3 regions of the Pseudalkalibacillus sp. R45 genome follow, and region 3 is predicted to be linked to each of the others. Evidence: riboswitches for the same ligand, from Rfam matches in the RefSeq annotation. Region 3 holds a riboswitch; each other region holds the start of a gene.
What was found. A riboswitch is a leader RNA that binds a small molecule or an ion and turns the genes downstream of it on or off. The one in region 3 is predicted to bind cobalamin.
Positions count from the first base shown of each region.

Region 1 (10,888 bases), on a different contig from region 3:
ATATTACAAACGCTTACATATCAATACTTTAATAAGCTCGTTTCTGTATAAACATGCGAAATGTTTTATATTGCCATTTGACAACATCCTGAAACCATAAGAAAATATCCCATAGCGTAACATTATTAGGTAGGAGGAGAAAATATGAAGTTAAGCGTACAAATCATAATCGGTCTCATATTAGGTATAATCATTGGTATTGTTCTTAACCTTTTTGCCGCCGATTTATTCTCAGTACTAGACAAATACGTTTTCGGCCCGGTCGGAACGATCTTCTTGAATCTAATCAAAATGCTAGTCGTACCGATTGTCTTTTTCTCGATTGCTCTTGGTGCAGCAGGAATCGGAGATCCGAAAAAGCTCGGACGAATCGGCGGAAAAACGATTGGTTACTTTCTTATCACTACCACAGTTGCAATCGTAATCGGACTTGGATTAGCTTATATGATCCAACCAGGTGCAGGTGGAGGTTTTGACACAGGGGAGGCTAAATTTGAGGCAGAAGAAGCCCCACCTGTTGTGGAAACTTTGTTGAACATTATTCCAACTAATCCAATTGATGCAATGGCAAAGGGAGAAATGCTTCAAATCATCGCCTTTTCAATCTTTGTAGGATTTGCAGTTGCGATGTTAGGAGAGAAGACGAAAGGCGTACGCCGCTTGCTTGAAGAAGGTAACGACATATTGATGTATCTCGTTAATATCGTCATGGTCCTTGCCCCATATGGTGCATTTGCATTGATCGCGTCTGCAATCGGAAACTTCGGTCTAGATGCGTTGCAAGCGATGGGACTTTATTTCGGAACGGTGTTGCTTGCATTACTATTACACGCAATGATCACATATGGCACAGCTATTTCGACACTTGGAAAAATGAACCCGATACACTTTTTCAAAAACTTTGCACCTGCAATGACGGTTGCATTCAGTACATCCAGCAGTAGTGGTACACTTCCAGTATCGATGAAGACCGCTCAAGAAAACTTGAAGGTACCGAAACAGGTCAGCAGCTTCGTGCAGCCGCTCGGAGCGACGATCAATATGGATGGTACAGCGATCATGCAGGGGGTAGCAACTGTATTCATCGCTCAAGTATATGCGGTCGACCTATCGTTGACGCAGCTTATCACAGTAGTACTCACTGCAGTTCTTGCGAGTATCGGTACAGCAGGGGTGCCTGGTGTAGGATTGATCATGCTGGCGATGGTTCTCAAGCAAGTTGGTCTGCCGGTTGAAGCGATCGGTCTCGTATTAGGGGTTGACCGTCTATTGGATATGACCCGTACAGCAGTTAACATCGCTGGTGATGCATCTTGTGCGGTAATCGTTGCAAAATCAGAAGAAAAACATGGCGGTGCGCCACAGAAAACACCAGATCTTGATATCTAATCTATTTATAAATAGAACGAAAGCTGACCGAGAGGATGATCCTCCGGTCAGCTTTTTTTCAAAGATAAAAAAGATAAAATTTGGCTCTACAGCAGTTATAGTTTTTGTTATGGATATAAATTATTTTGATGAGCATCTTTTTTAGAGTGTATCCTCTCCCAATCCAGATTGTATTCAGGCACAAGAGGAGAACGGAATCACATCCAAATCCAGGCTTCATTAAAAAAATCATTGACCTCCTGGAAAATACTTTGATAGATGGCACCTCAGTTATTTAGCCTTCGCATTGAATTAAAATCTTCGAGAATGAATTTCGACTAAATACCACCAAAATCCTCACAATTAGAAGTGAACACCCACCTCGTTCTATAACGTATACATCCCTCTTTATATGTGAACAATGGGGTTAGTAAGCATTTATTGAAACGGGGTCTATTTTTCATGAAAAAACTAATCGGGAGATCCTCTAAAAAAATTCGGAATAAAGAACGCTTGACCGAACAAACAACATTGAAAAAGAACGAACCCCTTAGCGCCGATCTTAATGAAAATATCGAACGTATTACGACTCTAATGGGGGATAGCATCGATTTACATATACAACGGTTTCAATCTGGAAATGGAGTAGAACTTGCTCTAATCTATATGGAAGGAATGGTCGATCAACATATCCTGACACATTCTATCACTAGTGCATTGATGGACCTGAAAATGATTGAGGTGCCAGATGATATTAAGGCAGTCGATTATTTTACTGAATCGGTATTATCGACTTCCAAAACGATGAGACTGAATAAGTGGAATGATACTGTTTCCGTATTACTTTCTGGTGATGCAGTAATTTTGATTCAAGGCTCAGATCAAGGTATTGGATGCTATTGTAAGGGCGGGAAAACAAGGGATATCACCGAACCTTCTTCAGAACTTGTAGTAAGAGGCCCTAAAGATAGCTTTACGGAATCACTTCGGACGAACACGTCTTTAATCAGGCAGCGGATCAGAAATCCAGCTTTACGTATAAAATCCATGCATATTGGCGAGGTGACGAAAACCGAAATCAATATCCTGTATCTAGATGGGATTGCAAAAGAGAGCCTGATAAAAGAATTGAAGGATCGGTTATCGAAAATCAAGATCGATGGGGTGCTTGAATCAGGTTATTTAGAAGAATTTATACAGGATCAAACCTTCACACCTTTTCCACAGGTGATGAACACAGAACGTCCAGATGTGGTGACAGGCAATCTTTTAGAAGGTCGGATTGCTGTCCTTGTGGAAGGAACCCCATTCGGATTGATTCTTCCTGTCTCATTTTTTCAATTTTTCACATCTCCCGAAGATTATTATTTGCGAGCCGACATCGCTACCTTTCTAAGACTGTTACGGATATTCGTATTCTTTGTTTCGTTACTGGCACCATCGCTTTATATCGCAATTACTACATTCCATCAAGAAATGATTCCCACGGTCTTATTGTTAGGGCTCGCGGCTCAACAAGAGGGAGTCCCGTTTCCCGCTTTCGTGGAAGCGATGATCATGGAAATCACGTTCGAAATCCTACGAGAAGCGGGGATCCGGATGCCGAGAGCCATTGGACAGGCTATATCGATCGTAGGTGCAGTTATTCTTGGTGAAGCAGCCGTTCAAGCTGGTCTTGTTTCACCAGTCATGGTAATTGTAGTTGCATTGACAGCAATATCAAGCTTTGCGACACCAAGATTCAACATTGCAATTTCAGCTCGCCTGATTCGATTTGTATTGATGATTTCAGCGGCTACTTTTGGGTTTTATGGGATTACGATCGTATTGATCATGATGATTGCTCATTTAAGCAGTTTAAGATCGTTGGGTATTCCTTATTTGACCTCTGTTGCCCCTTTTAATGCAAGTGATCAAAAAGACACATTCATCCGTTTTCCGTTATGGTCGATGATGACCAGACCACATGAAACATCACAAAAGAGCGCTTTGGAACGTAACTCAGCTGATGAATAGATTCTAATGAAAAAGAAAGGAAACGAAGTATGAAACGCATCCTGTTGCAAGTCACTCTATTGATCTTGATACTTCCTTTTTTGACCGGGTGCTGGAACAGCCGGCAATTGACGGATCTGGCTCTTGTGATGGGGATGGGCTTCGACCTGACAGAAGAAGGACAATATAAAGTCTCATTTCAGGTTGCAGGACCTAATAGTTCCACTTCGAGGTTCTCTGGAGGATCTGACAAAAATCCACCCGTAATTGTTTTCACTGCGACGGGTGATACCATTTTCGAGGCTTTGAGAAGAGGTGCAAACTCTGTTCCTAGAAGAATGTTTTTTTCCCATACGAGCACGATCATCGTAAGTGAAGAAATCGCCCGGAGAGGCTTGAGTGACATGCTTGATCTCCTTGATCGAGATCCGGAGTTCAGAACACAAATCTATATATTGATTGCTCGAGAGAACAGTGCAGAGAAACTTTTGCGGCAACTGACACCACTTGAAGAAATACCTGCCCGCAAGATCACAGGTAGTCTGAAGAATACAGAAAATATGATCGGTACTGGCGTGACGACGACCGTTGATGAATTCATACAAACGATCATCAGTAAAAAGAGACAGCCGATCATCAGTGGAATCAAGTCAGATATGCATCCTTCTATAGAGGAGGATCTTGCGGGGGACCCCAATTTGGTCATTGATGGTTTAGGTATTTTTAAAGGAGACCGTTTACAAGAGTGGGTGACAGATCGAGACGCGAGAGGAGTTCTTTTAACAATGGGGAAAATAAAAAGTACCATCATCAATCTTTCTTGTAGGCAAGAAGAGGATAAAATCGCGATCGAAGTCATCCGGTCGAAAACATCTCTCAAAGTCAACATGGAACAAGATCTCCCTCAGTTAAAAGTGGACCTGGATTTGGAAGGGAATATTGCCGAGGTGAACTGTCCATTAGCAATTGAAACCTCTGAAGTCGTTCATCACCTGGAACAGAAAACTGAAAAAGAATTGAAAAAAGAAATTGAAAAAGCGATTCGTTCGGCACAAGAAAAGCAATTGGATGTTTTCGGATTCGGCGAGGAACTTTATCGGAAACAACCAAAGGTTTGGAAAGAGTTTGAAAAAGATTGGGGAAATCTCTTTTCTGAAGCTGAAGTGACCGTTAACACGAATGTTCAGATCCGACGAGCGGGACTACGCACGAAAACAATCTATCCATCTGACACTGAATGAGTAAATCGATTGGCAAGGAGCAGGAATAATTGTGGAACAGGTGAAAATAAGTACCTTACAATTATATGTATTGATGGTGTTCTTCCAGCTTGGCAGTGCTGTTGTTGTTGGACTCGGTCTACAAGCAAAACAGGGAGCTTGGATTGCGATACTGATAGGAATGGGAGCAGGTCTTGTGCTTTTTTGGATGTATACCCAAATCCACCTTTATCAGCCAGAAAACAATTTCGTAAATATGCTCCAAGAATCATTTGGGAACGTTTTCGGCAAGGTGGTCGGATTCCTATACATCCTTTATTTCATTTATCTAGCTGCCCGAGTCCTTCGTGATTTTGGTGAATTATTGCTTTCTGCAACCCTAGTGGAAACACCAATGTTCGTTATTTTGACGATCATGATTCTTGCATCCCTTTATGTCATTTCGAAAGGGATCGAAGTACTAGCAAGGACCAGCGAATTTTATTTTCCTATCCTTTCGGGATTGGTTGTACTTGGTATAGGATTACTATTCGCTTCTAAAGCTGTTCAGTTGAAAAATTTACAGCCATACACTGGTGAGGGTTGGGGACTGATATTGCAAACGGCTTTTCCAATGACACTGACCTTTCCATTTGGTGAATTGATTGCCTTTTTGATGCTTTTCAAGTATGTAAATAAGACTAATAGAGTTAGAACTACTGGAATATTTGCTATTTTGACAAGTGGTATTATCCTTGCGGTGACTGCCATTATGGACGTTGCAGTTCTTGGCGCAGACTCTGCTGCACGGACGACTTTTCCGTTATTGATGACGATCAGTCGGATCGAGATAGGGGATTTTATCCAACGATTGGATGCCATCGGGGTCTTCATTTTGATCATCGGCATGTTTTTCAAAGTTTCGCTTTTCTACTACGTGGCTGTAGCATGTACGGCGTCCGTCTTCAATGTGACCAAATTCAAGCTGCTCTTTTACCCCGTCAGCTTGGTGATTTTGTTTGCAGCACTTACAATCACCTCGAACTTTTCTGAACATTTAGAAGAAGGAATGCAATTAGTACCTTTCTATATCCATTTACCTTTACAGCTCGGAATACCTTTTCTAGTCTTGCTCATCCTATCTGTAAAATATCGTAAACGTATTAACGGCGTACAATGAAATAAAATTGAACAATTAAAGATAAACAAAGAATGAATAGCAACAAGAACTCGAATTCATCAGGAACTGTAAATGGGTTCAATTGATCTGTAAATTCAAAATAAGTACCCAGGTGGTAATCCAAAATAGATATCAGGGTGATGATGGCGACCAATAGAAGAAACGTAATACCGATGATTTTCATCTCGAAACCCTCCGTCCGAAACTGTCCATCTTTATTTTCTTCAAAAAAAATTTTTCTATGACCTTACGACTTACAGTGGAACGAAAGTAAGCTTTTTCACTTTTTTCGAAGAGGTTTTCATTTCATTTTAGAGAATATATAATTGTAATATTGTCGAAAAAACAACATGAGAGAGGCTGACCTTTTTGAGTCAGTTCTCCCATCAATATAGAGACGCAGTTTCTTCATGTGTAAGGAGAAAGGGGTATCAAGCCAGGCGATGAGCTATATGCTGCAACAATTAGACGAAGAAAAAGTATTTAAAGATCCTGTACACAGATACATCCACGTACGTGATCGTATCATTTGGGATTTGATCGGAACGAAGGAGTTCCAGCGTTTGAGAAGGATCCGTCAACTCGGCACCACGTTTTTGACGTTCCATGGCGCTGAACACAGCCGGTTCAGCCATTCGCTCGGGGTGTATGAAATCGTTCGTCGGATCATTGAAATTTTTCAAGGGCGACCTCATTGGGACGATGATGAGCGCATCCTCTGTTTAGCAGCAGCACTTTTACACGATGTCGGACATGGCCCCTATTCACATTCCTTTGAAAAAGTATTCAATCTTGACCACGAGGATTTTACACAATCGATCATTCTAGGGGATACAGAAGTAAACAGCGTCTTAAAGAGGGTCGAGGATGACTTTCCGCGTAAGGTTTCCGAGGTCATCGCAAAAACCTATGAAAACAAGCTTGTCGTCAGCATGATCTCAAGTCAGATCGATGCAGACCGGATGGACTACTTGCTTCGTGATGCTTATTTCACGGGAGTCAGTTATGGTCAATTCGATATCGAACGGATTTTGAGGGTCATGCGACCGAAAGAAGACCAGGTCGTCATCAAACATAGTGGCATGCATGCTGTAGAGGACTACATAATGAGCCGTTATCAAATGTATTGGCAAGTCTATTTCCATCCAGTGACGCGAAGTGCGGAGGTCATCCTGTCGAAAATCCTCCATCGTGCAAAAGCACTTTACAAGGAAGGCTATACGTTTAAATTAGAGCCGATCCATTTTGTTTCGTTATTCAACGACAACGTCGATCTCGATGACTATTTCAAGCTCGACGAAGGGATCATCCAGTTCTATTTCCAGGCCTGGCAGGATGAAGAGGATGTGATTCTCAGCGATCTTTGTGAGCGCTTTTTGAATCGACGTCTGTTCAAGTATATGGAATTCAACCCAAACGTCCATATGGAACATTGGCATAGGCTTTATACGTATTTCGTCAAAGCTGGAATCGACCCGGATTATTATTTGATCGTTGATTCGTCATCCGATCTTCCTTATGACTTTTATCGTCCAGGTGAGGAAGAAGAACGCCTGCCGATCCACCTTTTGATGAAGAGCGGGGAATACCGGGAACTGTCTAGAGAGTCTACCGTGGTCGAAGCGATTTCAGGTAAAAAACGGACCGATCACAAGTTGTATTATCCATCAGATCTAGTAGAAAAAATAGACGATGAGGATCTAAAGAGAAAAATCAGTGAAATATTAGAATTTTAGGAGGGGATTCTTCGTGCTTGAGCATCATGCGCGGTTGGTTGCATTGTTCGATTATGCCAGAGAGGTCGTAGGACGGAAGAAGCTTCAGAAAATGGTATATATCGCTAAAAAGTTGAACTTTCCTTTTGGAGAAAAATATCAGTTTCATTTTTATGGGCCATATTCAGAGGAATTGACCTTGCGCGTCGAAGAACTTTGTAATCTTGGGTTTATCGAAGAGACGAGAGAAAAGGTATCAGGCTATTATCAGTATCGCTATACACTGACAGGTGAGGGTGAACAGTTCTTAAAGCATTATGACCTGGATCTGGAGCCGTTGAAGGAGTGTGTTACATCGATGAATGAACAGCCTTCACGCATCCTTGAGCTTATTTCAACCATCCTTTATTTCAATCACCTTCCGAAAGAAGAGGTAGTTGAAAAAGTACAAGTCGTCAAACAAAAACAGAAATATACGGAAGAAGAAATCGAAGAGGCATTCCGATATATCGAGGATTTGAAAAGCCAAACGGTTGTATCGTAAGGCGAACATTTGAAAAAACAAGGCTGTTTTCGCAAACGTTGTTGCTCTTGCACTTAAAGAAAGTATAAAATACTTTCTTCAGTATAAGGGCAACTAAGGCTCGACCTATAAAAGGCTTGGTCTCGCCAAGTTTTCTTTAAAAGTCGTTGATTTCCGCTCCAGGATGCTCGCTTTCCGCGGGGCGTGCGGTGAGCCCGCAGGACAAGGAAAGCTTCTGGAGCGTTACATCACACGAAGAAAATGCGATTTTCATTTTCGAGGAGTCTCGCACCTTGCTCTTCAATCAACTTGGACAAGGTGAGTTTTTAAAATTGACTCAAACGCAACAATCTTTTAGAAAAGAGCAAAAATTAAATAGGCATATCGGCGACGTTTTCTATCGCCGAGTGCCTTTTAATATGGTTTGTTAAATAGGAGCAGAAATATTAAAAATCATATTGACAAACACTACATTTAGTGAGAATGTAAGATTAACAACACAATATATTGATATTATTCAAGCGACAGGTGTCTCGTTAGGAGACTTGATAGGGAATCTGGTGAGAATCCAGAACTGTCCCCGCAACTGTAATTGTCGACGAACGGAATATGCCACTGTATAAGAGAGTCTAGCAATAGGTGCTTATATGGGAAGGTTCCTAGTAGGATGAAGCAAGAGTCAGTAGACCTGCCTGAGCTTGAGTGTTTCAATTCTTCGGGGATTGAGGGTTGAAGCGTGGACGGCTATTCAGTTCGGGCGTGGATCTTTTTTTTAAGGTCCCTCTCAATGTCATATCGTCTCCGTTTCAACCACTCGATATCCGGGTGGTTTTTTTACACTTAAAGAAAGTATAAAAATACTTTCTTTAGTATAAGCGCTACTAAGGATCAGCAGCGCCAAGGCTTGGCTTTGCCAAGTTTTCTTTAATGGATTCATAGAAATGGAGGAATGGATATGTCGACTTTACTGAATAAAAAGCGCTTGCCGAAACGTATCATCGATCTTACTGAAAAGCTAGCAGATCGATTTCCACAACTGGATATAGCGGATTTCACCGAGAAAACTGCACTGCAATGGGATGAGACAGATAAAAAAGCCCTGGTCAACCTGTTGCTGCTCGAAGGGATGGCACGAATCACACAAGAAGAACCGGATTGGACGTATGTCTGCTCCAAAATCCATCTCCACTCTCTTTATGAGGAAGCGGCACATAACCGTGAACAAGCACCGGGTTACGGAAACTTCCATGGGCTGCTGCAATCTCTCATCAAGAAAGGGCTGTTTGATAAGGAACTTCTCAAAAATTATACAAAAGAGGAAGTGGATGAGCTTGATGCCGCCCTTGTACCTGAGCGGGATGAGTTGTTCACATATGCAGGGATTCGAATGTTAGCCGACCGTTATCTAGCAAGGGATCATGATCGTCATTTGTACGAACTGCCTCAGGAACGCTGGATGGTCATCGCGATGACATTGATGATGCCTGAACCGAAGGAAAATCGGCTTCAACTTGTAAAAGAAGCGTACTGGGTGCTGTCCAATCTCTACATGACAGTCGCTACACCAACGCTTGCAAATGCCGGGAAAGCTCATGGGCAGCTCAGCTCGTGTTTCATTGATACAGTCGATGACAGTTTACGTGGAATTTATGACTCAAATACAGATATCGCGATGCTCAGTAAAGCAGGTGGAGGTATCGGAGTCTACCTTGGTAAGATCCGTAGCAAAGGGTCTGACATAAAAGGTTATAAAAACACTTCATCCGGGGTGATCGCCTGGATGAAACAACTGAACACGACAGCCGTGAACGTCGATCAGCTCGGTCAGCGGAATGGTGCTGTGGCAGTCTACTATCCTGTGTTCGGAAAAGACATTTTCGCATTCCTCGATGCCAAGTTGAACAATGGTGATGAACGGCAGAGGACGCATGATTTGTTCACGGGCGTTGTCATCCCAGATCTCTTCATGGAAAAAGTAGAAAACCGTGAAGAATGGCATCTGTTTGATCCACACGAGGTTAAGAAACAGATGGGATTCGAGCTTGATGATTTTTACGATGAAAAAGAAGGTGAAGGGAGCTTCCGGGAAAAGTACGAACAATGCGTCAATCATCCGTTGCTTTCACGGGAAACAGTTCCGGCGATCGATATCATGAAACGGATCATGATCAGTCAGCTTGAAACTGGCGGGCCGTTCATGTTTTACAAGGATACGGTGAACCGCCTTAATAACAATCATCATGAAGGCATCATCTATTGCACCAACCTTTGTACGGAAATTACGCAAAACCAATCAGCAACAACTGTTGAAGAGGAAACGACTACAGATGGAAAAATCATCATCACAAAAACACCTGGTGATTTCGTTGTCTGTAACCTATCAAGTCTCTCTCTTGCGAAAGTCGTGAAGGAAGAGGTGCTGGAGCGGGTCATTCCGATCCAGGTGAGGATGCTTGATAACGTCATCGAGCTCAACAAAAATAAAATCGAAGTGAAGCAAGCGATCTTGACTAATGACAAATACCGAGCGATCGGATTAGGGACGTTCGGCTGGCATCATCTTCTCGCACAGGAAGGGATCCGCTGGGAGTCGGAAGAGGCGGTGGCATTCGCGGATCAGCTCTATGAAAAAATCAATTTCCTAACGATCCAGGCAAGCCATGCCCTTGCAAAAGAAAAAGGGGCTTATCCGACATTTGAAGGCAGCGACTGGAGTACAGGCGATTATTTTAAAAAGAGAGGGTATGAAAGTGCGGAGTGGTGCAATCTAGCTGAAAACATCCAACAAGATGGCGTCCGGAACGGTTGGCTTCTTGCAGTTGCACCGAATGCCTCGACAAGTATCATTGCAGGCTCCACTGCGAGTATCGATCCGATTTTTAAAAAGCAATATGCAGAAGAAAAGAAA
Region 1 covers NZ_JBQQCL010000011.1:45,172-56,059, reverse strand. The annotation lists gene ACTWQL_RS17310 (dicarboxylate/amino acid:cation symporter) at 145-1,389, shown strand; gene ACTWQL_RS17305 (spore germination protein) at 1,831-3,384, shown strand; gene ACTWQL_RS17300 (Ger(x)C family spore germination protein) at 3,414-4,604, shown strand; gene ACTWQL_RS17295 (GerAB/ArcD/ProY family transporter) at 4,636-5,742, shown strand; gene ACTWQL_RS17290 (hypothetical protein) at 5,726-5,926, opposite strand; gene ACTWQL_RS17285 (HD domain-containing protein) at 6,186-7,478, shown strand; gene ACTWQL_RS17280 (YwgA family protein) at 7,492-8,001, shown strand; gene ACTWQL_RS17275 (hypothetical protein) at 8,190-8,411, shown strand; cobalamin riboswitch at 8,489-8,690, shown strand; gene ACTWQL_RS17270 (ribonucleoside-diphosphate reductase subunit alpha) at 8,936-10,888, shown strand, end outside.
Region 1: another riboswitch for cobalamin. It lies ahead of ACTWQL_RS17270 (ribonucleoside-diphosphate reductase subunit alpha); the one in region 3 lies ahead of metE (5-methyltetrahydropteroyltriglutamate--homocysteine S-methyltransferase).

Region 2 (10,888 bases), on a different contig from region 3:
TGTCAAGCCCAACAAGGGGAAAATGGCAAACGACATCTAAAAAAGTGAAATTAGCGTAAATGAAAGAACCTGGCAAAGCCAAACCTTAACCTGGCTGAGCCATATAAAGGTAAAGAAACTGGCCCCAACCTCGATAAACCATTGAGATTGGAGCCAGTTTTTTTGATTTATCTTCAGCATTCACCGCTTGCTACCTTGGATAGATTTCATTCATACTCTCAACAAGGTGGTCTTTAAAGTGATTTGGTACGATGATATGGTCTGGACCCCAGTCCATCGTTTCTTCCAGACGCATGAACCGGTTCTCTTCGGATACAAGCTTCGCCCAGAATCCTTCCGCAAGCGCCAGACCTACGACCCTTCTGTGATCCCAGTCAATGACGACATCAATCACTTTCCCTAATGTCTCATCGCTTTCTGTCTTGACTTTTTTGCCCACGATTGACGAGGTTGCAATCGACTCGACTGGATCATGAAGCTGTTGTTCGACTCCTGTTATACTCACATAATGCTCTGTCAGCTCCGTCACATCTTTGAAAGAGATATACCGTGTTTCTTTGTTGTAACTTTTTGAAAAGGTATCGTCTGATGTTACTGGCGGAGTATTTGTAGCAGCTTGACCTCCAGCACTATTGACCACATTGTCCATGGATGACTCGACACGGTTCGGCTCATCAAATTTTTCCGGATTCTTTTCTACAAAAAGAAGATAATCTAAATCATATGTTTTCTTATTTAGAAGCAAATCCTCTACTTTTCTTTTCGAAGATTCTTCATTTTCATTCGTTACGATTTTCTGATTCAGGATATCTTTACCGAATATCAGCATTTTAGATTCTCCTTTTTTTTTCAAGTATGTTTGATTAATACCCTTCTGCAGCGGGTATAAAACTCTCAGGGACTTGGAGAATCGTTTTCTAACAGTTTGATTTCATCTGTTGTTAGCGGTCGGTATTGCCCCGGCGAAAGGGACGGGTCCAGCTTCAATGATCCCATTTGCAGTCTTTTCAAATAAGTGACCTTTTTACCGACTGCTTCAAACATTCGCTTCACTTGATGAAATTTGCCTTCCATAATCGTCAACTCAATTTCAGAGTGGGTATCACTCATGAGGATTTTCAGCTCAGCTGGCTTTGTTACATATCCATCATCCAGCTCCACACCCTTTTTAAAAAGGAAACGATCGTCTTCAGTTACAGTGCCATCGATTTTCGCATAGTATGTTTTCGGCACGTGCTTTTTTGGAGCCAGCAACCGATGGGAAAGCTGGCCATCGTTCGTCAAAATCAATAAACCCTCAGTATCTTTATCAAGACGGCCTACTGGAAATGGTTTATGTAAAGCCACTTCTTCCCATAAGAGATCAACGACCGTCCTATGATGATTGTCTTCCGTAGCAGATATGACCCCATTCGGTTTATTCATCATTACATAGATGTGTTTTACATAATGAACAATCTCCTCACCGACTGTGATCGTATCCGTTTCAGGTTCAACGTGAGATTTTCCATCCTTCAAGATTTCACCGTTCACTTTTACCAGACCGTTTTTCAGCAGTTTCTTAACTTCTTTTCGACTTCCGTAGTTCATATTTGCTAATAACTTGTCGATCCTCACGCAATAACCTCCCAACAAATGTAAAATTGTAGCTTATTTTTTCCATTTAAGTGTATAATAAAATAAAAATAGTCCAAAAGGAGGGGTACCATTGAAACGATCAATCGGCTTACTTGCTACAGGCAGAAAAAAATTGGACCATCCTGCACCCGTGCTTGAATTTTATACAAGCCCATTGTTCCAAAAATCAATGCAGTATGCAAAAGAACATTATGACCGTTTCTATTTTTATAATGCAAAAGACGGACTACTTTTACCCAATCAGACATTGGAGCCCTATGATCTGTCTATCAAGACATTTTCTATCATGGAAAAGAAAGTGTGGGCAAGAAATGTAATCGATACATTTTTGAAGTATGAATCCCCTGAAGAGGTCATCGTCTATCTCCATGGCGGTAAAGTATATCGAGATCATTTGGAGCCGCAACTCGAGCAAAAGGGATTTGAATATGAGATACCAATGAAAGGGCTTGGCATCGGTCAACAACTTGCCTGGTTTGATAAACAATTAAGCAACTCAGAATAAAAATTCATTTTTAATGCAAAAGAAAAGGCCTTTCGGAAAAAAGGCCTTAATTTGATCGTGCTTTTTTACGTTTGAAAATTCGTTCGATCCGATCTCCGAAAATGTGTTGTAGGAGCCCCGAGAAATAACTCATATAGAGATAGACTCCTGCTCCTGCCAGTACACTTATCAACAGGACGGATAAGGAAGTAAACGTACTTCTATAATCAGTTCCTACGATTGATTCAATTCCCCATTTAGCAAGAATAACCGCAATCACCATCATTCCTATGAACATTCCAATCAAAATAGAGCGTTTGAATACAGGTCTGAATTGATATTTAGCATACTTTTTGATGATTACGACATTGATTACAATTGATAATAGATAGCCTAGATTGGTTCCAATGATTGCACCAGCGATACCTATGTTCGCAATCAGGATATAGTTCAGGCTCAATTTCACGAAAATCCCCATCAACAAACTATATACGGCAAATTTTTGTTTGTTGATCCCCTGGAGGATGGCTGCTGTTACTGTGAACAGCGCAAAGACGATCGCCGTTGGTGCATACCATGAAAGAACCATGCCTCCGATTTCAATGTTGTTCGAAAATAACAACGAATATGCTGGCAATCCAAGCAATGCCAGTCCAATACCAGCCGGCACAGTCAAGAAAAGTACGATTTCAAATATCTTCGTGATTTGACTTTGCAGGACTGTAAAGTCTTTTTTCGTGTACAGCGTAGTGATCAAAGGAATGACCGTCAACGCAAGTCCAGTCGCCAATGAGACAGGAATCATGATCAATTTTTGAGAATACATCTGTAATACGGCATAATAGGACTCTGCTTTTCCATAACCATAGCCGAGTCCGTGTTGCAGAGCTTTAGTGATTGTCATCATATCGATTAATTGATAGATCGGGATCGCCAACCCAACTGCTACAAACGGTATCGCATACTTAATTAATTCCTTATACATTTTCGGCAAGGAAATCTTATGATCCACACTATCTTTCAACAATTTATTAAGATGCGGCTTCCGCTTTTTCCAGTACCACAGTAAAACAACCAGTGATGCGAACGCACCGATAAATGCGGCAAATGTTGCGAATCCTACAGCCGTACTTACTTCGCCCTTGAATACGACCATGACTAAAAATGCACTGACAAGGATGAAACCGATCCGTACGACTTGCTCGATTACCTGTGAAAGTCCTGTAGGCCCCATTGACTGGAATCCCTGGAAGTAGCCTCTGATCAAGCTCATGATCGGTACAATGATAAGCGCTGTAGAAACTAAGCGAATCACCATGGTTACGTCTTCTAAAGAGTTCCCTCTAGTTCCACCTCTGCTGACCAGTATGCTCGCAATCCATTCAGCCAGGGAAAACAACAGTAGAAACGCGAAGAAACCACTGATCGACATCACCAGAAGTCCTGATTTCAAAAGCCGTCTGCCGGTCACATAATCCCCTAACGCATTATATTTCGACACGAACTTCGAGACCGCTAACGGCAGTCCCAGAGTGGAAATACTTAAGAAAACCGTGTAGGGGGTGTACGCATAACTGTAAAGTGCCCCACCGGAAACCTTATCCGTTTCCACTAACCATTCGAACGGGATGACAAAAATCAACCCTAGAAATTTAGAAAAGAAAGTAGCCGCTGTTAAAATCAACGTGCCACGTATCAACTTTGACATATAACGTTCCAACTCCCAATGCCATTTCGTATAATCCTATGTATTTTACCATAGTATGATAGCTTTCGCTAAAGCTTTTCTTTAAGGTGTCGGTCTTGGAGTGAACTCTATGTTCGGCAGCCATAATAATGGTGTATCATCGTCCATTTCCTCGAGCATCGTCGAGGTCAAAGCGATATGAAAAAGAGCTTGAGCCTCTTGCTCTAGAAGCAGCTTACCGGCATGATCATTTTTGAAAAGCAGTGCACGCTCTTCTCCGCTGTTAAGTTTGAAACAAAACACATGGCCCTCCATCCCCTCGTCATATAACCATACATAAGAATACCCTCTATTGTCGATTTGAACGAGTTGATCAAATTTTGGAAACGATAGTAATAATACAGGAGTTTCTCTAAAGGTGGTCCATCCGCCATCTTCTGGCATATAAGCTTCTGTCACAGATGGGGTGTATTGATTGTCCATAGATCGAACAAGCCTCCTTGCTCTAATTTTTATAACATTTGGAACACGTACTATAAACATGGTATCTTACAGAGGAGATAAAGAAAACATGGCAAAGCCAATCCTTGGTGAAGGCTGAGCCATAGTTGCACTTATACTGAAGAAAGTGTTTTATACTTTCTTTAAGTATAAATAAAAGTAGGTGTACTTATGAAATACGATGTCATTATCATAGGCGGCGGTCCTTCAGGCTTGATGGCAGCTGTTGCAGGTGCTTCAAACGGTGCCTCCGTCTTATTGATCGATAAAGGAGATAAACTTGGCAGAAAGCTTGCCATTTCTGGCGGTGGCCGGTGTAATGTCACAAACCGGCTTCCGATTGAAGAAATCATCAAACACGTGCCTGGAAACGGCAAATTCCTCTACAGTGCCTTCAACATCTTCAACAATGAAGACATCATCTCCTTTTTTGAAGGGCTTGGTATCCGTTTGAAGGAAGAAGACCACGGGCGCATGTTCCCTGTGAATGACAAGGCGCAGTCTGTCGTTGATGCCATGCTTAAGAAGATTAAAGAGCTGGGTGTCGACATCCGTACAAAAACCGACGTCAATAAAGTGATCTATGAAGGAAAAAAAGCAAAAGGAATCAATTTGAAGAATGGCGAAAAGATATTTTCCAGAGCAGTGATCATCGCAGTTGGAGGTAAATCTGTACCGCATACAGGTTCCACCGGGGATGGTTATGCATGGGCAAAAGATGCTGGCCACATGATTACTGATCTTTACCCGACTGAAGTTCCGCTTACTTCGGATGAAAGATTCATTAAAGAAAAGACCCTTCAGGGATTGTCCCTTCGTGATGTCGCCTTAAGTGTCCTGAAACCGAATGGTAAACCGATCATCACTCATCGGATGGACATGATCTTCACTCATCTCGGAATATCCGGTCCCGCAGTACTCCGCTGTAGTCAATTCGTCGTCAAAGCATTGAAAAAGAGTAAAGATGGGTATGTCTCAATGAATATCGATCTCATGCCGAACAAAAATGCAGAAGAAATTTTCCAGGAATTGATGGCTATGTTGAAGGGAGAACCGAAAAAGGCGATCAAGAACGTTTTGAAGGGATGGATTCCAGAGAGGTACCTCCACTTTTTGCTTGAAAAAGCGGGAATCAGCCTTGATACAGTCTACAGTCAACTCTCACATACTGCTTTACGCGAGTTCGCCAAATTGGTAAAGGGCTTCACGTTCAAAGTGAATGGTACATTACCGATTGAAAAAGCTTTCGTAACGGGCGGAGGGGTTTCGACAAAGGAAGTGGAACCGAAGACGATGCGGTCAAAATTCGTTCCGAACTTGTATTTTTGCGGTGAAATCCTGGACATCCACGGCTATACAGGAGGCTACAACATTACGTGCGCGTTCGTGACCGGACATCTTGCAGGCACGAATGCAGCAAAAGATTAACTTAGAGGGAGATTGGGATATGGGGTACAGTTACAAAGGTGAATACCTTCTTTCAATGGATCAAAAAGAAATGGACCTTCACTACATCCATCACTATCTAAGCGAAGAATCTTATTGGGCAAAAGGGATTGATGTTGAAACGGTTGAAAAATCCGTCCAGAACTCGCTTTGTTTTGGTCTGTTCCAAAATGGGAAACAGGTCGGGTTCGCTAGAGTTATCACGGACTATGCGACGTTCGGTTATTTGGCCGATGTGTTTGTTGATGAACGCCATCGAGGACAGGGTCTATCCAAATGGATGATGTCTGAAATCATGACTCATCCTGATTTACAAAAGTTAAGAAGATTGATGCTAGTTACGAAAGATGCTCATGGACTTTACAAACAATTCGGTTTCGAAGTTTTGGACAACGATGATAATGGCTTGATGGGTATCCGAAGAAAAGCTGAAGAGGTATATAGGAGTCGGGGACAAAACTATAACTGCCAACAGAAAAGATGAACCATAACATGAAAGACGAAAAGCGTAGGCAACATCCGTAGACTCCTGGGGGAACAGCACGAGTCGAAGAACCCGGAAGAAAGCGGTTTGTGCTTTCTGAGGAGGCTGAGGCCGTGCCCGCGGAAAGCGAAGGTTGTTGACGAAGCGGTGCCTTCATTTATTGATCACTAAAGAAAATCTGGACAAATTGTCCCGGTTTTCTATTGAACAAAATTCATTTGTCCCAGCCTCATTTCTTTTACATGCGACAGTCTGCCATCCCGGTAGATGCACAGATAGTCAGAAGCTTCTTTGCCTTGCAACATATCGGGGAGAAAGTGCCTGATGTTGCTGACGACTCCCTGGTTATCTTCATCAAGCACCCAGGACAATTCCTTCCAGTCCAGGATCCCTTCATCCATTTTTTCAGGAGTCGGATAGGTGACCTCGTCTGATATGTTTACGATAAAAACATGCATTCCCCCGATTTCCTTATCGTCAACTTCCCAACGGACGATTCCCCCATAATATGGCGAAGAGATACGATAACCTGTTTCCTCTGACACCTCACGGATGACGCTTTGTTCAGGGGTTTCATCTAGCTCGAGCTTTCCACCGACCCCATTCCACAAGCCTTTGTTCGGTGCTTTGTTGCGATTGAGCATCAAAACTTGAGATCCTTTTATCAGAAAACATATACAAAAGCGAATCATGTCTTCACACACCCAAACCGTTTTCCTATTAGTCTATCATTATTCCATCCATCATGCCCGATAAAGGATCATTGCTGAAAAACTGTAAAGAGATTCGAAGTCTTCCGTGTCTTCATCAACAGCCATCGAGACTTCGTACTTAATATCAATGAACTTTGATTCATGCAGCTGGGTGAGAAATTCATTGATCTCGTCTTCTAGATCCTGCTCATGTTCTGCTTCAAAGAGTTTGACCTGCAACAAAAAAACACCCCCCTGAATTATACGTTCAACGTAAAATTCACCCGAGGGTGCCTGAAATCCTTTGACGAAAGACTTCTACTTTTGTCAGGAAACCGTTACATAATAAATGAATCGATCTGTTTTCCGCTTTAAAATCCGCGCCGCCATGGCTGCAACATACTTGGATTCTGCAATAACGACGATATCCCGATCGCAGATTTCTTCCTCTTTGGTCGTCCGGGACAGGTAGGACAGCGGAATGTTTTTTGTCATGATCGGAAAGGGATTCCGATAAGAAGATTGATAATCACGCACATCGATCATGCAAAAGTCATTCTGGTCTACAGCCTCTTGTTGAAATGTTTTCAGTTTCATAAAAGGAAGTAGATAGGAGAAGAAGATGTATATAGCTAACACGAACAGGGTTACTCCCCAAATCATCTCTCCGTTTCCCCTTTCTCTTGATAAATTATTTTGTTTCGCCTTCCCACTCAAGCATGCCGCCTACCATGTTCTTTACTTTAAAGCCTTGCTCTTGCAAGAACAGTCCTGCATTTTCACTGCGTCTACCCGAACGGCAAACCATGATGTGTTCTTGATCTTTTTCAATTTCCTTTAAACGGTCGGGAATTTCCATCAAGCGGATATGCTTCGCTTCAGGAATCTTCCCTGCTACCACTTCTTCATCTTCACGAACATCTATGATGGAGATTTTCTTCCCTTCCTTCAAAAGCTTTTCAACTTCTGCAGGCGTAATCGTATTTAGTTCATTTTCCATGCTCAACACCCTTTCAATATCTATATCATCATGCTTTATTTTGATCATTCCGCCACTTATTTTACGAACTTCACTAACAAAAGTAAAGGAATTGATTTCAGATTTTAAGATGGAAGTAAAGATCGAGGTTTAATTACAAAATACGGAACTTTATCGACGGGAATTTGAAGTTCGTCGATAAACCGAAAATTTCAAAAGTAAAAGCCAGCTACAATAGCAGCTGGCCTAAAATATTCAACGGATCATCGCTCTTCTTTTGCGATTTTCTTTTCGCGCGGGTGCGGTCTGATAAAGTCGCCTTTCCTCTGGTGTTTCAGGAATGACCTTCGGAACTGGCATCGGTTTCCCAGCTGAGTCCACTGCGACCATTGTCAGAAAAGATTCTGTCGTCAGCGTCTTTTCGTCAGTTAATAGATTGGATGAGAACACTTTCACGTAAACTTCCATAGATGTCCTGCCGGTAGACGTCACAAAAGCTTCAAGCCCGAGAGCATCCCCAACTTTAGCAGATGACAAAAAGTCGACCGAATCAATTGATGCTGTTACAACGACACTGTTTGAATGCTTCATCGCAGATAGTGCTGCTATCTCATCAATGTAAGATAAAACCTTTCCTCCGAATATCGTCTGTAGATGATTCGTATCCGGGGGTAAAACCAATTTTGTCTGAATAATTCTCGAACGTTCAACTGGATATGCTTCTTCCATTCTGACCCCTCCATTTTACAATAATAAAAGCACCTTCCACCAAAGAAGATGCCGCTTAAAGTCGAAGAGGATCAAAACCAGCTACAGCATGGTACTTCCATCGTCGTTCTTGCACGTAACACCCTCCTATCTCCCGTAGGAATTTCTGTGTTCTTCCTTATGGCAGGTCTCCTGGCTCGGCTTCATCAGTTCCAAAGCTACCCTTCCCATTCCCTGGAGGAACAGTGGCATGTTGTTGGAACCTCGACCTTACAGTGGCGGGACCGCGCCGGCCTCTCACCGGCTTCCCTATTAAGAACTGATCCTGAACATCAGTCCACCATAAAGCAAGGTATGAAATTATACTTACACTTACCCATTATAGCATTTCAAAAAAAGATTGACCTCGTAATCGAGATCAATCTCTACAAATATTAATTTGCGACGATGTTGACTAACTTGCCAGGTACTGCAATGACTTTGCGAACCGTTTTACCGTCGATGTTTTCTTTTACCTTATCGTCCGCCAATGCAATCTCTTCTAATTGACCTTTATCAGCGTCTGTTGGAACCATCAATTTCGCTCTGACTTTACCGTTGATTTGGACGACAATTTCCACTTCATTCTCTGTAAGCTTCGATTCGTCGAACGATGGCCAGTTCGAATACGTGATCGTTTCAGTATGACCGAGCTTCTCCCAAATTTCCTCTGCGATATGAGGAGCAACTGGAGACAACAACTGGATGAATCCTTCCATCAATGGTTTCGGCAAAACATCCTGCTTATACGCTTCGTTGATGAAGACCATCATTTGGGAAATCCCAACGTTGAAGCGTAACTCCGCAAAGTCGTCAGAAACTTTTTTCACCGTCTGATGATAAACCCTCTCAAACTGCTCGTTCGGCTCTACATCTTGAATTTTACCAGACACCGTACCGTCCTCTTCTACAAATAGACGCCATACACGATCCAAGAAGCGTCGGGAGCCATCCAATCCATTTTCAGACCAAGCAATGCTCGCATCAAGTGGTCCCATGAACATTTCGTAAAGACGTAACGTGTCTCCACCATGTGTGTTCACGACTTCGTCCGGATTGACAACATTCCCCTTCGACTTACTCATCTTCTCGTTGTTTTCACCAAGGATCATGCCCTGGTTATAAAGACGCTGGAACGGCTCTTTTGTTGGAACCACTCCGCAATCGTACAAGACTTTATGCCAGAAACGAGCATACAACAAGTGAAGTACCGCATGCTCTGCTCCACCGATATAAAGGTCGACCGGAAGCCAATGCTTCAACTTTTCTTCTGAAGCAAGCTGTTCGTTATTATCTGGATCGATATAACGAAGGTAATACCAGCAGCTTCCCGCCCATTGCGGCATCGTATTCGTTTCACGGCGTCCTTTTTTACCGGTTTCAGGATCGACGACATTCACCCAGTCTTCGATATTCGCAAGCGGTGACTCGCCAGTTCCTGAAGGCTTGATGTTGTCTGTTTTCGGAAGCGTCAATGGCAACTCTTCTTCTGGAACAGCACTGCTCGTGCCATCTTCCCAGTGGATAATCGGGATCGGCTCCCCCCAATATCGCTGACGGCTGAACAACCAATCGCGAAGACGGTAGGTCACTTTCTTTTCACCTTTACCGTTTTCTTCAAGCCATTGGATCATTTTCGCAATCGCTTCTTCCTTTTTCAAACCATTGAGAAAATCGGAGTTTACAAGCTCCCCATCTTCTGTATACGCTTCCTTCGATACATCTCCGCCTTTGACGACTTCAACGATCGGAAGTTCAAATTTTGTAGCGAACTCATAGTCACGATCGTCATGTGCAGGAACAGCCATGATTGCGCCAGTTCCGTAGCTAGCTAGTACATAATCGGCAATCCAGACAGGAATTTTTTCACCGTTTGCAGGGTTGGTCGCGTATGCTCCTGTGAACACACCTGTCTTCTCTTTGGCTAGTTCAGTACGCTCCAAATCACTCTTCGTTTCGATTTCCTTTTTATAAGTATCAACTGCGGCTTTTTGATCTGCCGTTGTAATTTCGTCAACATAGGAATGTTCAGGCGCTAACACCATATACGTCGCACCGAACAATGTATCAGGGCGAGTTGTAAAGACCGTAACCGATTTATCATGGCCATCGAAATCGAACGTAATTTCTGCACCTTCTGAACGTCCGATCCAGTTACGTTGCATTTCCTTCAAGCTTTCTGGCCAATCAAGCTCTTCAAGGTCTTCCAATAAACGATCAGCATATGCCG
Region 2 covers NZ_JBQQCL010000014.1:53,848-64,735, reverse strand. The annotation lists gene ACTWQL_RS19190 (DeoR family transcriptional regulator) at 1-59, shown strand, start outside; gene ACTWQL_RS19185 (PRC-barrel domain-containing protein) at 191-829, opposite strand; gene ACTWQL_RS19180 (pseudouridine synthase) at 895-1,617, opposite strand; gene ACTWQL_RS19175 (DUF6884 domain-containing protein) at 1,709-2,143, shown strand; gene ACTWQL_RS19170 (putative polysaccharide biosynthesis protein) at 2,190-3,830, opposite strand; gene ACTWQL_RS19165 (hypothetical protein) at 3,912-4,292, opposite strand; gene ACTWQL_RS19160 (NAD(P)/FAD-dependent oxidoreductase) at 4,482-5,738, shown strand; gene ACTWQL_RS19155 (GNAT family N-acetyltransferase) at 5,758-6,240, shown strand; gene ACTWQL_RS19150 (NUDIX hydrolase) at 6,441-6,932, opposite strand; gene ACTWQL_RS19145 (sporulation protein Cse60) at 6,984-7,175, opposite strand; gene ACTWQL_RS19140 (rhodanese-like domain-containing protein) at 7,260-7,529, opposite strand; gene ACTWQL_RS19135 (rhodanese-like domain-containing protein) at 7,624-7,932, opposite strand; gene ACTWQL_RS19130 (acyl-CoA thioesterase) at 8,167-8,640, opposite strand; cobalamin riboswitch at 8,785-8,979, opposite strand; gene leuS (leucine--tRNA ligase) at 9,054-10,888, opposite strand, start outside.
Region 2: another riboswitch for cobalamin. It lies ahead of ACTWQL_RS19130 (acyl-CoA thioesterase); the one in region 3 lies ahead of metE (5-methyltetrahydropteroyltriglutamate--homocysteine S-methyltransferase).

Region 3 (10,888 bases):
CTTGTCTGCTGAACCGTACATGCCCACTCTTCCTTTCCTGATCTGCGTCAATAAAACTTCTATGTAAGCTGTCAGATCCACCCCTTCTTCTCGGCAGTTTTTATCGCTTCGATCCTGTTTTTAGTTTCTAGTTTATGAATGATTTCTGAAATATAATTGCGGACAGTTCCATGAGAAAGGAAGAGTTCCTTTGTGATTTCCTTCGTCGTCATGCCTGAAGCAGCGAGCTGAAGAATCTCTTGCTCACGTTCCGTCAACGGATTTTCTTCGGTGATGGTGGTCATCATCAACTCAGGACTGAAGACACGTTGTCCCGAAACGACTTTCCGGATGGAATCAGAAAGGTCCTCAATCGAGCCATCTTTCAGCAAATACCCATGGACCCCAGTTTTAACAGCACGTTCGAAATAACCTGGACGGGCGAATGTAGTTAGTATGATGATTTTGCATGGATGTGAAATTCCAGCCAACTTCCCAGCTACGTCAAGACCACTGCAGCCCGGCATTTCAATATCCATGAGACACACATCCGGCTGAAGGTTAACAATCCCTTCAAACGCCTCTTGACCATTCATCGTCTGGCTGATGACCTCCATATCTTCTTCCATATCAAGTAGAGAACTGAGTGCCCCAAGAAGCATCCTCTGGTCTTCCGCTACCAAAATCTTTATCATAAGCCAGCACCTGCTTTCTCTGATTTTCGCACCAGTGGAACCTTCATTTCTACTATTGTTCCATTTTGTTCTGTAATGGTTAGACTTCCGTCAATCAGCTCTAGCCTCTCTTTCATACCCTTTAATCCGTTCCCATCTGAATTTTCTTCCTTCATCCCGATTCCATCATCTTTCACAGTAACTGTCAGTTCAGTCGTTGAATGTTTTATTGTGATTAGGCAATGGGCTGCTCCGCTATGCTTGATTACATTGGTCGTAGCTTCCTTCAAGCACATACTGAGAATATTCTGAGTCAACGGTGGGATGTCTTCAACACCGTCATGATGGATCATGTCAAAATCGATTCCGGCTGCTTGAAGGATCCGTCGTATTTCAACCAACTCATCACTCAGTTTCAATGTCCTCATGTCGGACACCAGCTCCCGTACTTGCTTCAGTGCTGCCCGAGATGTATTTTCTATTTCCATGGCTTCTGACCTGGCTCTTTCTGGATCAATCGAAGCCATTCGACCGACCAACTGGCTTTTCAATGTAATAAGAGATAACGTATGACCAAGCGTATCATGCAAATCCCGCGCAATCCTCATCCGTTCTTCCCTTGCTGCATATTCATTGATCTTGGCATTGGCTTGTTGAAGTTGCTGCTCCAGGTCAATCCGTTTGCGTATCGATCTGAAACCAAATGGTGATAGCAGTAAAATGATAATGGATGGAAAAATATAACCCAGATTGTAGGTTTTTGATTCTTGGAAAGTATGATACAGGACAGGAACCACTTGGATGATGAATAACATAGCCAGGCCTGTGTAGAACGGTTTCTTCTTCGGATACCAACCGATAAAGATAGCTGGGTAAAACCCGAGAAACAAATAATCCGGCTCGTAGAAAAGACTGAATATGAAAATGATGGACAATTGGACAGACAACCAGGATGTAAAGGAACGGCTATTTTTATAGATCGAATAAAAAAGCTGGCGATAAGAAATAAGGAATAAAGCGATCATCGCATAACCCAAGATCGCTTTTATCCCAGCCTCCGACCGCATCATAAGGACTGGTATCAACATATACACGAGAAAAATATAAGGGAACATTCCGAACTGCTTTGGAAACAATCCGAATTCACCCCAATCGAATAGACGTTTCATTTTTTATCACGTCGCTTATTATTTTCTACTTCACTACTTATCGTAACATGCAAAAATGGAAATTAGCGGAGAAAATGGAGCTCATTATTTATAGGGATACTCTTTCTTCCTTCAACTAGGTTTCCGAGTACGTTTATTTACCCAGACTGGAATCCAAGCAATTGAAAGCGAAGCTACAAGCGCATGAATCGGATTTGCGACACCTGCGATTCCAGGTTCAGGCGGATAGGCCCAATCCATCCATGAAAGGAATAATGCAACTCCAATTGTGATCATTGCATAATACATTCTCGGGCTGGACGTCTTCTTTTTAAGAGACGAGTAGATCATCGCTCCAATCATATTCACGATGACCGAAGCAATCATGATGGATACAGGATTCAATTGTTCGAAGGTCACTCCTAAAAGATAGCACAATACCTCATACAATAAGATAGCGGCAATTCCCGAAACGATTCCTATTCCCAGGCCCGTCATCAAGATGGTCTTCATACATTCACCTTCTTTCTTAAGGAACTACCACTACACTATCACGTTGAGATCTCCGCACATCAGTAAGCAGTGTCATAACATTCAGATGACATTTGTCACTCAGTAGATTTTCTGTAACTTATGCTGATTGGGACAGAGTATTCCCCTTCTTCCTTTTCCATCCTAAGATCGCTAAAGACGAAATGCCATTGACCATTAGAACACCGATCATTACGTGGATTAATATGGCCATTTCTGAACCATAAGCAACGAATATATGCCAGGGTGCATCAAATATAGCAGCCAGAATTGGAATGAGCAGAATCGCGAAAACCATCGATGCTGTTGCTAAGCCAGCCCACACCTTTTTATGCAATACCTTTTTCTTGATTAAGTGAACGACCATCCAAATGGAAAGGCTTGTGATCAAAACTGTTGCTAATAGCGTGAGCCGTTGCATTTTGTAGCTCATTTCCGGTAACGGCATCACTTCTTGCTTTTCAATGATTGATCTGATTCCTTCTTTCATGTGGATCGTCTGCATGACTTCTGAAAAATTATTCTTATTTGTAAGTAATACAAAGGCATAATCTTTAGATTGGCTGATGAATAATTCTGCCCTTGTATCCGGCGTTTCTCCGCCATGGAAAATGAAAGGATCCTTGTCATTGGTGTTCATTCTCCAGCCTAAACCATAGTAGTAATCCTCTTTCCTATGGACCTCCGGGGAAAAATACATCGTTCCATAAGGTTCAGATAACAAACTCTCTCGATCTGCCAATCTTGTAATGAACGTTGTCATATCATTTATTGTAGAGGCCATATACCCATAAGGAGCGCCGCTGTCATCAAACCAAAGATCGCTTTTGACCGGCTTTCCGAACCACGATTGGTAACCAGGTTGGTAGCCTGATTTTTCCGCCTCTGAATATGTAGCAAAAGTTCGATCCATTCCCAAGCTTGCAAACACTTCCTTTTGCATATATTCTGCAAAAGAAATCCCTGACACTTCTTCAATAATCTTTCCAAGCAGCAAGTAGTTGGCAGCGCTATATTGATGGATATCCCCAGGCTCAGCATTGAGTTCGACTGGTTCCAGTACTGCCACAGCTTCTGCAATCGCTTCTTTCCCTCTCAAATTGTGATCGGCTACTTGAAGGCCTTCATATGTACCGATTCCGCTTGTGTGAGACAGCAGTTGCCTGATGGTTATTTCGTATCGACTATCCGATTGTCCATAATCAAAGGAAATATAAGTATCGATCGGCACATCCAGATTGATCTCTCCTTTTTCTGCCAGCTTCATGATACCGAGGCTTGTAAGCGGCTTACTCACGGACCCTATCGTAAAAAGTGTTTGATTTGTCACAGGCTCCCCATTTCCCTGTTCTCCAAAAGATTGTTTGAAGGTCACCTCTCCGTTCTGGACAACACCTAAAGATGCTCCAGGAATCTTGTATTCTTCCATCGCTTCTTCCATAAAATTCTCAAGCAACTCTTTTTGGGACTTTTCTTCTTCTGCTAGTGCCACATTTGGAGCAAACAAAATCAACAAAACTACTACTATTCGTAACAACCTATTCACCCACCATTTTTATTTGGTCAACCAACCAATATTGTGTAAAAATAGAAACCTATTTTTAAAAATAGATTTCGAGCATTTCTGCTAGACTTTGATAAGCACCCTCGAGATCGAAATCCTTATAGACCATTTTTTGTAGGGCAAGTCCATCGAAACATGCCAGCAGGATGGCAGCCAGCTGATCTTCTTTCCCATTCATTTCTGTATGCTGTTTCATGGGCATAGATAAGCTTTTTCTTCCATTTTCGAGGATTGAAGCCAGTTCTTCCTGAAGTTTTTCGTCTTTCAAACCAAGTGAAAATAATTCATATCGCCATCGATACCAGTCAGGATCATTTTCAACACGTGATTTGATTTCCTCTAACGTTTCTTGCAAGTTAAGCTCGTGCGTTTCCTTCCCAGCATATTGCTGCTGGTAGCTTTTTTGAATGCTATTCTGGACAGAGATCAGCAATTCTTCCTTACTTTTAAAATAGTAATGGACTAGACCAGGTGTAATTTCCGCTTCTCTTGCAATATCTTTAATGGATGCATTGTTGAAACCCTTACGAGCAAACACTTTATACGCAGCATCAATCAGTCGTTGTCTTTTGTCATCCTTTTTCATCATCTCACTCCAATAATTTGGTCAACCAACCAAATTATATTCCGATTTAGATTGATTGTCAATTTACCCCGAAGCCATTCGATTGTTGTCATTTTACAGTTGATTTTTATTGATCCGGTCGTTGACAGGTCAATTATTCAATGCTAGTATGCTCTTAATCAATCAAATCGTATCTCTTATTCAGAGTGGTGGAGGGACTGGCCCGATGAAACCCGGCAACCTATCAGCATATATATGTGTTGATTGTGGTGCCAATTCCAGCAAAGCATATGCTTTGAGAAATAAGAGAGGTGTGTATGTAAACCTCTCTTATAGAGGTTTTTTTCATATACACGGAAACTGAATATTGTAGATCACTCAGGTGTTGAATACGTTTACTGAGCTTATTCAACTTAAAAGGGAAGTCCGGTGAAAATCCGGCACGGTCCCGCCACTGTAATTGGGAGCAGCCTGCCAGATGTCACTATCTTATAAAGATGGGAAGGCGCAGGTATGTGAAGATCATAAGTCAGGAGACCTGCCTGTTGTTGATTGCACTAGAACCTACGAGGAATAGGGAGGTGTTGAGCGTTTTAACGGTATCAGTCTGTCATCACAGGCTGAGTTTGATCATGCTGTCAAAACAGGAGCTGTTCCATGTGAACAGTGTCAGACCTCCAAACCAACATTTAAATCAAAAATTTGTTGGTAGTTACGGAGAGGTTCAGACACTTACATGGGAGAGCTCTTTTTTATTGTCCAAACTATGAAATGGGAGGAATGAACATGTCGAAAGCAGCAAGTTCATCAATCGGTTATCCAAGAATAGGCGAAAAACGAGAATGGAAGGAAGTACTGGAAAAGTTTTGGAAGGGTAATATATCTGAAAATGAACTATCAACTAAATTAGAGAACCTTCGAATCCATAATCTCAAAAAGCAAAAAGAGATCGGGATCGACCTGATTCCTGTCGGTGACTTAAGTCTATATGATCATGTCCTTGATACAGCTGTGATGTTCGGCTTTGTCCCCGACCGTTTTCATCATCAACAAGGGAATGTCCTTTTAGCAACCTATTTTGATATCGCCCGTGGGAATAAGGAAGCCGTTGCATCAGAAATGACCAAATGGTTCAACACCAATTACCATTATATCGTGCCTGAAATCGGACCTGACGCAAAGCCAGAGCTTACAGAAAACCGCTTACTCCCCTATTTTCTGGAGGCTAAAGATCTTGGGATTAACGGAAAGCCGGTCATCCTCGGCCCTATTACATTCTTAAAATTAGCAAAAGGGTTTGACGAAAAAAATTTCAACCAATTACTCGATAAACTTGTTCCCCTTTACATACAAGTGCTGCAAGAACTTGAGAGCGCTGGTGCTGAGTGGGTACAAATCGACGAGCCGATCCTTGCAACTACGTTAACAGCTGAAGAAATCAACACTTTCAAACACGTCTATGAAACCATTGACAACAAACTAACGAGCATAAAAATCCTGCTTCAGACCTATTATGAGGCTGTATCTCATTATGAAGAGGTCGTCTCCCTTCCCGTTTCTGGAATTGGTCTTGATTTCGTCCATGATGGAGGAGCGAATTTAGCAGCACTGAAAAAACACGGCTTTCCACGCGATAAAACCCTTGCAGCAGGCGTGATCAATGGTCGCAATATTTGGCGGAACGATCTGGATAAAACAATAGGAGTGCTCGAAACCGTCCTTTCAGAAGTCGGTAAAGAGCGTTTAATTATCCAACCTTCTTGCAGCCTTTTGCACGTTCCAGTCACGGTCACAACTGAACAGGAATTGGATCCTGCCCTGAAAAACGCCCTATCATTCGCTGATGAGAAACTTGAAGAGGTAGTTGTTTTGACAGAGGGATTGAATTATGGAAGAGATGCGATTAAAGAAAAAATAAAAGAGCAATTACGCTGTCGAGAAGAACTGCTGAAATCACCTGCCATTAATAGTCAAGACGTCCAACAAGAAATGGAGCGTTGGAAAGGTGTAGAACCCAAAAGAGGAACACACTTTTCTATACGTCAAAAAATCCATGAAGGCTTTTTCAAGCTTCCGTTATTGCCGACAACCACGATTGGCAGTCTCCCGCAAACAACAGAAATCCGACAAGCGCGACAGAAATGGCGTAGAGGTGAATGGTCCGATCAAGAGTATAACGCTTTTATTGAAGATAATATAAATGAATGGATCCATCGTCAGGAGGAGCTTGGTCTTGACGTATTGGTACACGGAGAATTTGAACGCAACGATATGGTTGAGTTCTTTGGGGAAAAATTGAATGGCTTTGCCTTTACTAGATTCGCCTGGGTTCAATCTTATGGCTCCCGTTGCGTGAAACCGCCGATCATTTACGGAGATGTAGCGTTGACAGAACCGATGACCGTAAAAGAAATCAGCTACGCTCAATCGTTGACAGATAAACCGGTAAAAGGAATGCTGACTGGACCTATAACCATCTTGAATTGGTCCTTTGTCCGGGAAGATATAAGCAGGTTTGATGTCACGAAACAAATCGCACTGGCATTGCAAAAAGAAATCAGCTTTTTAGAAGAACAGGCGATCCATATGATCCAGGTTGATGAACCTGCATTACGTGAGGGGTTACCATTGAAAACCGAGAAGCAAAAACAATATTTGGAGGATGCCGTTTATGCATTCAAGCTTGCTACCAGTACTGTAAAAGATGAGACACAGATCCATACCCATATGTGTTATTCCGAGTTCGGGGAAATCATGGACACCATCGACCAATTGGATGCAGATGTCATTTCGATTGAAACAGCTCGAAGCCATGGAGAATTGATTGTAGACTTTGAGAAACAGTTTTATGAAAAGGGGATCGGGCTGGGCGTATATGACATTCACAGTCCACGCATTCCCGAGGTCGATGAAATCGAAAGAAACATCTTACGGGCATTGAAAGTCCTCCATCCCCGCCAATTCTGGGTTAACCCGGACTGTGGATTGAAAACACGGGGAATCAGTGAAACAACTGCAGCTCTTACGAACATGATCCAAGCAGCCAGACAAATTCGGGAGAAAGAAACTCAAAAGATTTTAGTCAATGAAAGATAAAGCATAAAAAAGCTGACCCGAAACATCCAAATTCATAGGTGTTTGGGTCAGCCTTTTTTGGTTATATGGGTTTTCGTGAAGTCGTAGCGGGCCACCAGAGACTTTATGCAATTCTCTTTCTCTGGCCCAATTAAAGCTGTTTCGAGACAGCAGATAGAGAATTTCGCGGTTCTCTGTCCCGAATTGAGCTGTTTCGAGACGCCTAAAACCTTATATTCGTTATCTGCCTTCCAATACTTCGTGGAGACGGTCCGGGTAATTCGTGAACATCCCGGTCACGCCCCAGTCGAGGAGTTTTTCCATGTCTGCTTTTTCGTTTACAGTATACGGATGGATCAGCAAGTCGTGTTCCCTGACCTTTAGTACATAAGCTTCATCAATCTGATCGTGGTTCATCCCGACACCGACAGCGTATTGTTTGTATTGTTCGAGTTCCGCGTCTGTAATTGTCGCTGTATGTGTATACCAGAGCAATTGGACAAGCGGAATTTTCGGATTAAGTTCATGGACTTTTTTCAAGCTTTCAGGGCTAAAAGACTGGATGATCACCTGGCTGGAAGGATTGTTCGGTCCTGTCAAACCATGTTCCTCTAGCGTTTCAAGGAGTTTTTCTTCCATTCCCGGATAGACTTCCGGGGATTTTGTCTCGATGTAGTAGTTGGCACTTTTCCCAAATTTCTCGATCACTTCATCAAGAGTCGGAACTTGTACCCCTTCATATTCTTCCTTCGCCATTTCAGGATACTTTTCGTTGAACCATGAACCAGCATCGAGTTGTTTGATTTCTTCAAGCGAATGATCCTTCACCAGACCAGTGCCATTAGTGGTACGATCGAGCGTTTCATCGTGCATCGCGATCAGCTCACCGTCTTTTGTCATTTGAAGATCGACTTCCACATAATCGCCCTTCATCTTTTCCCCTAACTCATAAGACGGAAGGGTATGTTCAGGCGCATGACCTGAAGCTCCGCGGTGTGCAACATTCAAAATCTGATTCGGATTCAAACCTGTTTTTTCGGTACTTTGATCAGCAGCTGTCGCCGGGGATACTAACGTCGTTCCCATACCTACAAGTGCTGCAGCCAAAACGCCATTTCTCAATAATTTTTTCATAGTTGTTCCATCCTTTCTATATGTAAATCCATTAAAAAGGATAGACCGAAACTATGAAGCTACTATTCTTGTTTTATAAAGAGTTGATTAACTATTGTTAACCTATCCTCATCAAATCCCTTTTCAATCACTTCATTACTCACATTTTCCCTCTCCTTTCCTCTTAATTCATCCCTGAGTCCCATGGTTCAACATATTATATTTGGATATTAAGGAGCATAGTCGTATAGACATCTATACCAGCTGTTGCTAGACTTTTCCATGTAAGCGATTACATAGCAAAGGAGAGGACAAATTTGAATGTGTTCAAGTTGTTGGTACGTATTGCTGTGTTAGGAATGATTTTGTTTGGGATGGTCGGCGGAACTGGAACGACATTCGCCGAAGATGCTTCCAACGGTACAGAAATGGATGTCCGTGTAATGACGTACAATATCCATGCTGGTGCAGGTTCGGACGGCGCTTATGACATCGATCGGATTGCCAATGTCATTGAGGAGTCCGGAGCCGAGATCATCGGTTTGCAGGAGGTTGATGTCCATTGGGGAGCCCGAAGCAACAATGACAACATCATCGAGGATCTTGCCGAGCAGCTGGACATGCATTACTTTTTCGCCCCAATCTATGATTTTGACCCCGTTTCTGAAGATGCCCCTAGAAGACAATTTGGCGTAGCTGTACTCAGTAAATATCCAATTGTCCAAGCCACCAATCAAGAGATTACAAGACTATCAACACAAGATGCTGAGCCGGAACCGAAGCTTTCGCCAGGCTTTGCTGAAGCGATCATCAATGTAAAAGGCGCTCTTGTCCCATTTTATGTCACCCATCTCGACTATCGAGGCGATCCAACGATCAGAACGATGCAAGTGGATGATATGTTGAATATTTTCGAGGGACAAGCTGGAGATAAGATCCTTGTCGGCGATATGAACGCCACACCGGAAGCTCCAGAACTCGCACCATTATTCGATATGTTCACAGACGCATGGGCTGTTGCAGGAGATGATTCGCCAGGATTTACATACTCTGCCCTTTCACCTACAAAGCGGATCGACTATATTTTCACGTCTGATAACATGACCGTTCAGCATAGTGAAATATCATCCACCCTAGCCTCAGATCATTTGCCTGTCATTGCGGATATCACGTTGACCCGAGGCGATAATGGACCTATTTTGAAAGGAGATGACGAATCTTGAAAAAGTTCTGCACAACCACGTTGATCCTGATCATTTCGCTCTTTCTCTTAGTCCCTGGGATGACAAATGCATCCTGGGATGATCCGACAAAGCCGGGCTGGGATGATGAGGAAGCACGGAGAGGATGGATCCAGAACAAGATCCAGCACATGACACTCGAGGAAAAAGTCGGGCAATTGTTCATGATCCATGTCTATGGCCAGACGCCGACCGACCCGAATTATGAAGACACAAATCTCAATCAAAACAGAGGGGCGAAGAACTTCAAGGAAGCGATTGAAAAGTATCATATCGGAGGTGTGATCTACTTCAACTGGACCGGCAACATTGGTACACCGATTGATTTCGAACAAGTGAATGCCCTTTCGAATGGTTTACAGGATATCGCGATGGATCAGCGGATGCCAATCCCATTGATGATTGCGACAGACCAGGAAGGTGGTGTCGTCGCACGTGTGACAGAGCCTGCAACCGTCTTTCCAGGGAATATGGCCCTCGGCGCGACCCGTTCTACCGACTATGCCCGCCAATCTTCTGAAATCATGGGAATGGAACTGAAAAGCCTTGGTATCAACATGGACCTTGCACCAGTATTGGATGTGAACATGAATCCGGAAAACCCTGTAATCGGGGTCCGCTCTTTCTCTGAAAATCCGGATCTTGTGGCAGCGATGGGCGCCGCTCAAGTGACGGGCTATCAAAACGAAGACGTCATGGCGACCGCGAAACATTTTCCGGGACATGGCGATACGAATGTCGATTCCCATTACGGTCTTCCAATCATCAATCATGATCTAGAGACGTTGCACGAGGTAGATTTGAAACCGTTCAAGGCAGCAATTGAAGCAGGAATCGATGCGATCATGCCTGCGCATATTGTCGTTCCTGCTTTAGATGATTCAGGTCTCCCTGCCACCCTATCCAAACCGATCTTGACCGATTTGCTGCGTGAGGAAATGGACTTTGACGGGGTCATCATCACCGATAGTCTTGGTATGTCAGGAGCCAATGTCGTC
Region 3 covers NZ_JBQQCL010000010.1:20,261-31,148, reverse strand. The annotation lists gene ACTWQL_RS16480 (response regulator) at 72-674, opposite strand; gene ACTWQL_RS16475 (histidine kinase) at 671-1,822, opposite strand; gene ACTWQL_RS16470 (hypothetical protein) at 1,934-2,314, opposite strand; gene ACTWQL_RS16465 (serine hydrolase domain-containing protein) at 2,433-3,869, opposite strand; gene ACTWQL_RS16460 (TetR/AcrR family transcriptional regulator) at 3,934-4,482, opposite strand; SAM riboswitch class I at 4,656-4,770, shown strand; cobalamin riboswitch at 4,827-5,021, shown strand; gene metE (5-methyltetrahydropteroyltriglutamate--homocysteine S-methyltransferase) at 5,248-7,557, shown strand; gene ACTWQL_RS16450 (glycerophosphodiester phosphodiesterase) at 7,777-8,670, opposite strand; gene ACTWQL_RS16445 (endonuclease/exonuclease/phosphatase family protein) at 8,973-9,872, shown strand; gene ACTWQL_RS16440 (glycoside hydrolase family 3 protein) at 9,869-10,888, shown strand, end outside.